2 regions of the Rubrivivax sp. JA1026 genome follow, and region 1 is predicted to be linked to the other one. Evidence: predicted binding sites of a transcription regulator. Region 1 holds the regulator's gene; the other holds the start of a gene.
What was found. Region 1 encodes sigma-54, which starts transcription at its own class of promoters, with help from an activator protein. Its sites were predicted from a motif close to TGGCANGNAANCTGCTTT; they were not measured.

Region 1 (5,343 bases):
GAAGGTGTTCCAGATGCGCGTGCGCTCGCCGAAGGCGAAGCCGACCGCCGCGCCGCGTTCGGCCAGCGTGCGCCGCACGGCGGCGAACTGCTCGGGCGCGCCGCCGTACTTGCGCTGAAGATGTTCGTCGATGGCCTCGCCTTCGGGCGCCATGTCGGGGTTCAGCTCGAACGGGCGAACCTCGATCTCGGCCTCGATCTCGCCGGCCAGGTTCTCGAGCGCCCGCTCCAGCGACGCCAGGCCGACGGCGCACCAGGGGCAGACGACGTCGCTGACGAAGTCGATGTGCAGACGCTTCATGCGGCCTCCTTGTTGGACCCGGCAACCATGTCGAAGCGGAACAGCCGGCATTCGATGGGCCCGTTCCACATCGGCACGCGCCGGCTCTCCTTCAGCCGCATCAGCGACGGCAGCTTCATCTCCGGGCTCAGCACCCAGGCCGTCCAGCCGGCGTAGCGGCGTTTCCAGTGCGCGGCCAGCGCGCCGAAGAACTCGGCCGACGAGCCGCCGCCGTCGAAGCCTTCACGCGCGCCGCCGGGCGCGTCGCCGCGGGCGCTGCCGCTGCCCTTGGGCGCGATGCGCTCGCCGTACGGCGGGTTGAGCATCAGCGTGCCGCGTTCGGCCGGCGCCGGGCGCTGCAGCGCGTCGGCAGTCTTGAAGGCGATGGCCTGGCCGACGCCGGCGTTGGCGGCATTGCGCGCCGCGAAGTCGGTCATGCGAAAGCTCACGTCGCCGGCGAAGACCTCGACCGCAGGCGCGTGCACACGTTCGCGCGCGGCCTGCTGCAGCTCGCGCCAGGCACCGAGCTGGTCGCGGAAGGGCAGCAGGCGCTCGAAGGCGAAACGGCGCTTGATGCCCGGGGCGATGCCGCAGGCGATCTGCGCGGCCTCGATGGCGATCGTGCCGGCGCCGCAGCAGGGGTCGAGCAGCGCGCCGTCCTCCTCGCGGCCCTGCCAGCCGGCGGCGGCCAGCATCGCCGCGGCCAGCGTCTCCTTCAGCGGCGCCTCGCCCTTGACGCCACCGGCGCGTTCGTCGCGCCAGCCGCGCTTGAACAGCGCCTCGCCCGAGGTGTCGGCGTACAGCGTCGCGTGCTCGGGGCCGACGTACAGCTGCAGCGACAGGTCGGGGTGGCGGGTGTCGACGCTGGGGCGTTCGCCGCTCGTTTCGCGCAGCTGGTCGCAGACGGCGTCCTTCACGCGCAGCGTCGCGAAGTTCAGGCTCTTCAGCGGCGAACGCTGCGCCGCGACGTCGACACGCAGCGTCTGGCGCGGCGTGATCCAGTCGTCCCAGCGCACGCGGCGCGCGAGTTCGTAGAGCTCGTGCTCGTCGCGGTAGGGGCCGTCGATCAGCGGCCACAGCACACGCTGGGCGAGCCGGCTCTCCAGGTTCAGCGCCATCGCGGCGCGGGCGTCGCCGTCGACGAAGACGCCGCCGCGCACGGCCTCGGTGCGGCAGCCGGTGATGCGGGCGGCCTCGTCGGCCAGCAGCGGCTCGACGCCACCGGCGCAGGGAAGGAACAGGGAGACGGTCATGACGGCGGCGCGACGGACGAAAGCGCTGGACTGTAGTCCAGCTGCGGCGGCGGCGGCGGCGCGTTGTGGCGGAGGACGCGGAGGACGGGGTCAGGTCTCGCGAGACCTGACCCCGGGCTGCCCGGGCTGCCTCAGCTGCGGCGGCGGCGCGTCGCGGCGGAGGACGGGGTCAGGTCCTGCGGGACCTGACCCCGGGCTGTGGTCGCGTCAGATCGCCCGGCGCAGCGAGGCCGGCGCGATCTTCAGCGCCTCGCGGTACTTGGCGACGGTGCGGCGCGCGACCTGGATGCCCTGCTCCTCGAGCATCTGCGACAGCTGGCTGTCCGACAGCGGCTTGCTGGCGTCCTCGGCCGAGACGAGCTGCTGGATCAGCGCCCTCACCGCGGTGCTCGACGCGTTGCCGCCGGCCTCGGTGTTCAGCGAGCTGCCGAAGAAGTACTTCAGCTCGAAGGTGCCCTGCGGCGTGGCCATGTACTTGGCCGTCGTCACGCGCGAGATCGTGCTCTCGTGCAGGCCCAGCTCGTCGGCGATCTCGCGCAGCACCAGCGGCTTCATCGCGATCGCGCCGTGCGTGAAGAAACCCTTCTGGCGCTCGACGATGGCCTTGGACACACGCAGGATGGTGTCGAAACGCTGCTGGATGTTCTTCATGAACCAGCGCGCCTCCTGCAGCCGCGACGACAGCCCGCCGGCGCCGTTGCGCTGGCCGCGGATCGCCTGGGCGTAGAGGTCGTTGATGCGCAGCTTGGGCATCACGTCCGGGTTCAGCAGCACCTTGAAGCCGCGCCCCGACTTCTGGACGATGACGTCGGGCACGATGATGTTCGACTCGGCCGGCGCGAACGGCCGCCCCGGCTTGGGCTCGCAGGCGACGATCAGTGCCTGCGCTTGGCGCAGCAGGTCCTCGCCGGCGCCGGTGGCGGCGGTCAGCTTCTTCACGTCGCGCCGGGCCAGCAGCTCCAGCGAGTGCTCGCAGATGCGGATCGCGACCTCGCGCGCCTCGCAGCGCGGCGTCGTGCGCAGTTGCAGCACCAGGCACTCGGACAGCGAACGTGCGCCGACGCCGGTCGGCTCCAGGCTCTGCAGCCAGCGCAGCGCGCACTGCAGGCGGTCGGCCAGGGCCTCGCGCTGCTCCTCGTCGTCCAGGTCCAGCATGTCGGCCAGGCGCGCGGCGATGTCCTCCAGCGGGTCGGCGAGGTAGCCGTCGTCGTCCAGCGACTCGATCAGCACGTGCAGTGCCGCAGCGTCCTCGGCCGACAGCCGCATGCCGGCGATCTGGCGCCGCAGGTGGTCCTGCAGCGTGCCGGCGCCGGCGCGGCGCTCCTGCGGGTCGAGGTCGTCGTCGCTTTCGGGCGCGGCCGCGGCCGGGGTCTCGCGGATGCCGTCGAAGTCGTCGCGCTCGGTGCCGTTCTCCCAGTCCTCGCGTTCGGTGGTGCCGAACTCGGCGGCGTCGACCTCGGCCGGTGCCGGCTCGGCGGCACCGTCGCCGTCGTCACGCTCGGCGACGCGGTCGACGGTGGCACGTTCGGCCGGCGGGTCGAACGGTGTCGCCGCGTCCTCGTCCATCTCCAGGAACGGGTTCTGCTCGAGCATCTGCTCGACTTCCTGGTGCAGCTCCAGCGTCGACAGCTGCAGCAGCCGGATCGACTGCTGCAGCTGCGGCGTCAGCGCCAGATGCTGCGACAGGCGGACTTGGAGGGAGGGCTTCATCGGCCGCGCGTCACATCTTGAAATGCTCGCCGAGGTAGACCTTGCGCACCTCGGCGTTCTCGACGATCGCCTGCGGCGTGCCTTCGGTGAGCACGCTGCCTTCGCTGATGATGTAGGCGCGGTCGCAGATGCCCAGCGTCTCGCGCACGTTGTGGTCGGTGATCAGCACCCCGATGCCGCGCGACTTGAGGAAGGCGATGATGCGCTGGATCTCGATGACGGCGATCGGGTCGACGCCGGCAAAGGGCTCGTCGAGCAGGATGAAACGCGGCTGCGTGGCCAGCGACCGGGCGATCTCGACGCGGCGGCGCTCGCCGCCGGACAGCGCCGGCGCCGGCGAGTCGCGCAGCTTCTCGATCGACAGGTCGTGCAGCAGCTTGTCCAGCAGCTCCTGGATCTGCGCCGGCTTCAGCGGCCGGCCGTCCGGGCCCTGCTGCAGCTCGAGCACGGCGCGGATGTTCTCCTCGACGGTCAGCTTGCGGAAGATCGACGCTTCCTGCGGCAGGTACGACAGCCCCAGGCGCGATCGCTGGTGGATCGGCAGGCGCTCGACCGGGCGGCCGTCGATGCGGATCTGGCCGGCGTCGGCACGCACCAGGCCGACGACCATGTAGAAGGTGGTGGTCTTGCCGGCGCCGTTGGGGCCGAGCAGGCCGACGACCTCGCCGGCGGCCACCGACAGGTGCACGTCCTTGACGACGCGCCGCTGGCCGTAGCTCTTCTGCAGGTTCTCGGCTTCGAGCCGGCTGCCCGCGACGGCGGTTTCCATCAGCGCTGGCCCCCGAGCGAGCGCGCCGGCGCCAGCGGCGCGGCCGAGGCCGGCGCGGCCGGCGGCGTGGCCGCCTTGTCGCTGCGCGGGCTCAGCACCGCGCGCACGCGACCGCTCGGGTTGGCACGGGTCGTCTCGCCGCCGGCGACGCTGAAGGTCTCGGCGGTGTTGTCCCAGACGATCTGCGAGCCGGTGATCTCGTCGGCGACGACCGCGCCGCGCAGCCGGCGCACCGCGCCGTTGCCGATGAAACGCAGCGTGTCGGCGCGGCCGTCGTACTCGATGCGGTCGGCCACGCCCTCGACGACCTCGTCGACGCCGTCACGCTTCTGGCGGTAGCTCGCCGGGCGGCCGGCGCTGCCGATGGCGGTGGCGGCGCGGTAGCCGTCGGCCGTCTCGCGCAGCTCGACGCGGTCGGCGCGGATGACCATCGTGCCCTGGGTGATGACGACGTTGCCGTTGAACTCGACGAGCTGGCGCTGCAGGTCGACCGAGCCCGGCCGGTCGGCCTCGACGACCATCTGGCGCTCGCGGTCGGCGCGCTCGGCGGCCGCGGCGGCGCACAGCAGCGCCAGCACCAGCGGTGCGGCACGGCGGAGGAGGGCGAAACGGAGCGTCATTTTCGGCACGAAACTTGCAAGCATTCTAGCCACAAGTTCGTGCCGTCGAACAGGGTTCGCGGGCCCCGCGTTGCGAGGCCGATGCGCCGGATCAAGACCCGGCGCGGGCCCGGGCTCAGGCGCCCTGGCGGGAGCGGGCGATCAGGAAGTCGGCCACCGCGAGCGCACGCTCGTGGCCGCCGGCCAGGGCGCCGGAAGTGTAGTACCGGCCCTGGATGCCCATCGCCGGCACGCCGTCGATCTTGTAGGCGTCGGCGAGCTGCTTGGCGCGGCTGGCCTTGGTCGCCACGCTGAACGAGCGGAAGGCGTCGCCGAAGCGCTTGCCGTCGAGGCCGTTGGCGACCATGAAGTCGATGATGTCCGACTCCGACAGCAGGCGCTTGCCCTGCACGTGGATCGCGTTGAACACCTTGCGGTGCACCGCGCCGACCTGACCCATCTCCTCGAGCGCGTAGAAGATCTTCTGGGCGATCTGGTGGCGCGCGGTGAAGCCCACCGGCACGCGGCGGAACACGACGTCGGCCGGCAGGCGCTTGCTCCAGGTCTCCAGCAGCGGCTCGAAGTTGAAGCAGTGGCCGCACTCGTACCAGAAGAACTCGACGACCTCGACCTTCTTGCCCTCGGGGATCGAGGTCGGTGCGGGCGTCTGCAGCCGCACGTAATGCGTGCCCTCGACCGGCCCGCCCTGCGCGCGGGCGCCACCGGCCATCGC
Region 2 (5,343 bases), on a different contig from region 1:
TGGCCGGCGTGCTGCTGCCGCCGCTGTGGCTGGCGGCGGCCGGGCTGGTCGACGGGCTGCGCGTGCTGCTGGCGGCGCTGGCCGCCTGGCCGTGGGCCTCGTGGACGGCGGCCGCGGCGCCGCCCTGGGCCGTCGCCGCCGGGCTGCTGGGCGGGCTGCTCGCGGTGCTGCCGCTGCCGTGGCGGCTGCGCGGGCTGGCGCTGCCGCTGATGCTGCCGCTGCTCGCACCGCCGCTGCCGCGGCCGGCCGAGGGGCGTTTCGAGCTCGTCGCCGCCGATGTCGGCCAGGGCAGCGCGCTGCTGCTGCGCACCGCGCGGCACCTGCTGGTGTTCGACGCCGGCCCGCGCTGGAGCCCCGAGGCCGATGCCGGCTCGCGCGTGCTCGTGCCGCTGCTGCGCGCCCGTGGCGAGCGCCGCATCGACCTGCTGATGCTCAGCCACCGCGACGGCGACCATGTCGGCGGCGGCGCCGCGCTGCTGCAGGCGCTGCCGGTCGCCGAGATCGTCGGCTCGCTGCCGGCCGAGCACCCGCTGCTCGGCCGCGTGCCGCACCGGCGCTGCATGGCCGGCGAGCGCTGGCGCTGGGACGGCGTCGACTTCGAGGTCCTGCACCCGCCGGCCGGCATGGCCATCGCCGACGAGGCGTCGAACGCCACGAGCTGCGTGCTGCGCGTGCGCGGTGCGCTCGCCAGCGTGCTGCTGCCCGGTGACCTGCCGGCCGCACAGGAGCGGGCGCTGGTGGCCGCCGGTGCGCCGCTGCGTGCCGACGTGCTCGTCGTGCCGCACCACGGCAGCCGCAGCTCGTCGAGCGAGGCCTTCGTCGACGCGGTCGCGCCGCGGGTCGCCGTCGTGCAGGCCGGCTACCTGAACCGCTTCGGCCATCCGGCGCCGGAGGTGAGCGCGCGCTTCGTCGAGCGCGGCATCGTGCTGGTGCGCAGCGACGAATGCGGCGCGTGGACGCTGGCCGCCGACGGCCGCGCGCACTGCGAGCGCGAGCGCTCGCGCCGCTACTGGCATCATCGGCCGTCCTCCCGCTGATCCCGCCTGACCCGTGTCCGCCGCTGCCGAGTCCTTGTTCGCCAGGGGCACCCGCGCCCTCGAAGCGGGCGACCTGGCTGGCGCCGAGGCCGCGCTGCGTGAGGCGATCGTGCGGCAGCCGACGCTGGCCGAGGCGCATGCCAACCTCGCGCTGGTGCTCGAACGCGCCGGCCGCGCCGACGAGGCCGAGGCCGCTTACCGCGACGCGCTGGCGCTGGCGCCGCAGGCGGCGCCGATCTGGAACCTGCTCGGCACGCTGCTGCTGACGCGCAAGCGCCGGCTCGACGCCGAGGTCGCGCTGACGCGTGCGGTCTCGCTGGACCCGGCATCCGCCGCCGCCTGGACGCACCTGGGCCTGCTCTACGCGGCCACCGGCCTGGAGCGCCTGGCCGAAGGCTGCCACCGGCGGGCGCTGGAGCTCGACGCCGGCCACGTCGACGCCGCGCTCAACCTCGCGACGCTGCGGCTGCGCCAGGGCTGCTGGGACGAAGGCTGGGCCTTGTTCGAGCGCCGCCGCTGGTCCGACACGCTGGCCGCCCGGCTGCCGCTGCCGCGCTGGGCCGGCGAGCCGCTGGCCGGGCGTTCGCTGCTCATCGGCGCCGAGGCCGGCCTCGGCGACATGATCCAGTTCGTGCGTTATGCCGCCGTTGCCAAGGCCGCCGGTGCCGGGCGTGTCGGCGTGCTGGCCTATGCGCCGCTGGTCCGCCTGCTGGCCGGTGCCGACGGCGTCGACGTCGTCGTGCCGCCGACGGCCGAGGTCGCGCCGGGCGACTGGGACCTGTGGGCGCCGGCGATGAGCCTGCCGTGGCACTTCGGCACGCGCGTCGACTCGGTGCCGGCCGCGCTGCCCTATCTGCGCCCGGACCCGGCCCGCGTCGCCCGCTGGCGCGCCGTGCTCGGTGACGCCGGCGGCCGCCGCCGCATCGGCCTGGTCTGGCGCGGCAACCCGCGCTTCGAGACCGACGCCTGCCGTTCGCTGCCGTCGCTGGCCGAACTGGCGCCGCTGGCCATGCTGCCCGGCGTGCAGCTCGTCAGCCTGCAGAAGGGCGCCGGCGAGGACGAGGCCGCGGCGCCGCCGTTCGCGCTGCTGAACCCGATGCCCGACGTGGCCGACCTGGCCGACACCGCGGCGCTGATCGAGAACCTGGACCTCGTCGTCAGCGTCGACACCGCCATCGCCCATCTGGCCGGCGCGCTGGGCACGCCGTGCGCGCTGCTGCTGCCCGACTACAACGTCGACTGGCGCTGGCTCGAAGGCCGCGCCGACACGCCCTGGTATCCGGGCGTGATGCGGCTGTTCCGCCGTCCGGCGGCGGGCCGCTGGGCCGACGCGGTAGCCGAGCTGCAGGCCGAGCTCGAAGCCGCGCTCGCCATCTGAGGCCGGCTTGCGCGGCGCGCTGCGGCCGTCATCGCCGCGCTGGCATCATCGTCGCAGCCCGCGTGCTGCATCCGTGGCCCGGCACTTGCAACACCGCGGCATCCCGCCGCAGGAGCTCCGTCCGTGTCCATCCACGTCGCGCTGAACCACGTCACGCACTACCGCTACGACCGCCGCGTCGGGCTCTCGCCGCAGGTCGTGCGTCTGCGCCCGGCGCCGCACTGCCGCACGCCCATCGTCTCGTACTCGCTGCGCATCGAGCCCGGCGAGCACTTCGTCAACTGGCAGCAGGACCCGTTCGCCAACCACCTGGCGCGCCTCGTCTTCCCGGAGAAGACGACCGAGTTCAAGGTCACCGTCGACCTGGTGGCCGAGATGTCGGTCTACAACCCGTTCGACTTCTTCCTCGAACCCGAGGCCGAGCACTTCCCGTTCGCCTACGCGCCCGAACTGGCGCACGACCTCGCGCCCTACCTGGCGCGCGACGAGGCGACGCCGCTGTTCGCCGAGTTCGTCGCCAGCATCCCGCGCGAACGCGTGCGCACGATCGACTTCCTCGTCGAGATCAACCGCCGGCTGCAGCGTGACATCAGCTACCTGATCCGCCTCGAGCCCGGCGTGCAGACGCCCGAAGAGACGCTGGCCAGGAAGTCCGGCTCCTGCCGCGACACCGGCTGGCTGCTGGTGCAGGCGCTGCGCCACTGCGGCCTGGCGGCGCGGTTCGTCTCCGGCTACCTGATCCAGCTGAAGCCCGACCTGAAGTCGCTCGACGGCCCGAGCGGCGCCGAGACCGACTTCACCGACCTGCACGCCTGGTGCGAGGTCTACCTGCCGGGCGCCGGCTGGATCGGCCTGGACCCGACCTCAGGCCTGCTGGCCGGCGAAGGCCACATCCCGGTGGCCTGCACGCCCGAGCCTTCGACGGCGGCGCCGGTCTCCGGCGCGGTCGACGCCTGCGAAGTGACCTTCGGCCACACGATGCAGGTCACGCGGGTGCACGAGTCGCCGCGTGTCACCAAGCCCTACACCGAGGACCAGTGGCAGGACGTGCTGGCGCTCGGCGAGGCGGTCGACCGCGAGCTCGAACGCGGCGACGTGCGATTGACGATGGGCGGCGAGCCGACCTTCGTCTCGGTCGACGACCGCGACGGCGCCGAATGGAACACCGACGCGCTGGGCCCGACCAAACGCGGTCTGGCGAACGAACTCGTGCACCGGCTGCGCGCGCACTACGGCGAAGGTGGTTTCCTGCACTTCGGCCAGGGCAAGTGGTACCCCGGCGAGCAGCTGCCGCGCTGGGCGCTGACGATCGCCTGGCGCGCCGACGGCCAGCCCTGCTGGCACGACGCCTCGCTGTTCGCCGACGAGCGCGACACGCATGCCTACACGGTGGCCGACGCTGAACGTTTCGGCGCCGCGCTGGCGCGCCGGCTGGGCCTGGACCCGAAGTGGCTGATGCCCGGCCACGAAGACGCCTGGTACTACCTCTGGCGCGAGCGCCGGCTGCCGAGCAACGTCGACCCCTTCGACTCGCGCCTGGACGACGAGCTGGAGCGCGCGCGCCTGCGCCGTGTCTTCAGCGCCGGGCTGGATGCCGTCACCGGCTACGCCTTGCCGTTGCGCCGCGAGTGGTTCGCCGGCGCCGCGGGGCCGGAGTGGATCAGCGGCCCCTGGTTCCTGCGCGACGAGCGCCTCTACCTGATCCCCGGCGACTCGCCGATGGGCTGGCGTCTGCCGCTCGATTCGCTGCCCTGGGCCGAGGCTGGCGACCGGCCGGCCTCGTTCGCACCCGACCCCTTCGCGCCGCAGGCCCCGCTGCCGGTGCCGGCCAGCGTGCGCGCCCAGCCGCGCGGCTGGGACGCGCACCGCGAAGGCGGCGGTTTCGCCGAAGGCGGCACGGTCGCCTGGCCGGGAAGCGCCCGCGGCACGGACCTGCCCCCTCTCCCGCTCGCGGGAGAGGGCTGGGGTGAGGGTGCCGGCGCACCCCCAGCCCTCACCCCGCCCCTCTCCCGCGCCGCGGGAGAGGGAGATCCCGCCATCGCCCGCATCCCTGTCCCGCCTCATCCGCAGGGCCTCGACGCCCGCCCCGAGCGCCGCGAGTCGGCCGGCTGGATCACCCGCACGGCCCTCTGCGTCGAGGTGCGCGACCCGCAGCGCGCCAACGGCCCCAAGGCCGAGGCCGAGCACGGTGGCAAGAGCGGCGTGCTCTACGTCTTCATGCCGCCGCTGCAGCACCTGGAGGACTACCTGGACCTGCTGGCCGAGGTCGAGGCGACCTGCGTCGAACTCGGTGTCAAGGTCGTGCTCGAAGGCTATCCGCCGCCGCGCGACGCGCGCCTGAAGACGCTGGCCGTGACACCCGACCCGGGTGTCATCGAGGTCAACATCCACCCCGCGAAAGACTGGGCCGAACTGGTCGAGCACACCGAGTTCCTCTACGACGCCGCGCACCGCACGCGGCTGTCGACCGAGAAGTTCATGCTCGACGGCCGCCACACCGGCACCGGCGGCGGCAACCACTTCGTGCTCGGCGGCGCGACGCCGGCCGACAGCCCTTTCCTGCGCCGGCCCGACCTGCTGGCCAGCCTGCTCGCCTACTGGCACAACCACCCCAGCCTCAGCTACCTGTTCAGCGGCCTGTTCATCGGCCCGACCAGCCAGGCACCGCGCATCGACGAGGCGCGCAACGACCAGGTCTACGAGCTGGAGATCGCGCTGGCCGAGCTGGAACGCCGCATCGCGGAGGAGGGCGGCGAGGTGCCGCCGTGGCTCGTCGACCGCAGCCTGCGCAACCTGCTGATCGACGTCACCGGCAACACCCACCGCAGCGAGTTCTGCATCGACAAGCTGTATTCGCCCGACGGCCCGACCGGCCGCCTGGGGCTGCTGGAGCTGCGCGCCTTCGAGATGCCGCCGCATGCGCGCATG

Region 2: a site for sigma-54 is predicted at 2,490-2,507, ahead of G5B56_RS00590 (DUF2126 domain-containing protein). Genes of this name have one in related genera too.

The regions. Positions count from the first base shown of each region.
Region 1 covers NZ_JAALCQ010000007.1:191,542-196,884, reverse strand. Annotated here, with positions in the region: gene G5B56_RS13505 (DsbA family oxidoreductase) at 1-300, opposite strand, end outside; gene G5B56_RS13500 (class I SAM-dependent RNA methyltransferase) at 297-1,532, opposite strand; gene G5B56_RS13495 (RNA polymerase factor sigma-54) at 1,740-3,242, opposite strand; gene lptB (LPS export ABC transporter ATP-binding protein) at 3,253-4,011, opposite strand; gene lptA (lipopolysaccharide transport periplasmic protein LptA) at 4,011-4,631, opposite strand; gene G5B56_RS13480 (thiol:disulfide interchange protein DsbA/DsbL) at 4,747-5,343, opposite strand, start outside.
Region 2 covers NZ_JAALCQ010000001.1:118,790-124,132, forward strand. Annotated here, with positions in the region: gene G5B56_RS00580 (DNA internalization-related competence protein ComEC/Rec2) at 1-1,037, shown strand, start outside; gene G5B56_RS00585 (tetratricopeptide repeat protein) at 1,051-2,415, shown strand; gene G5B56_RS00590 (DUF2126 domain-containing protein) at 2,539-5,343, shown strand, end outside.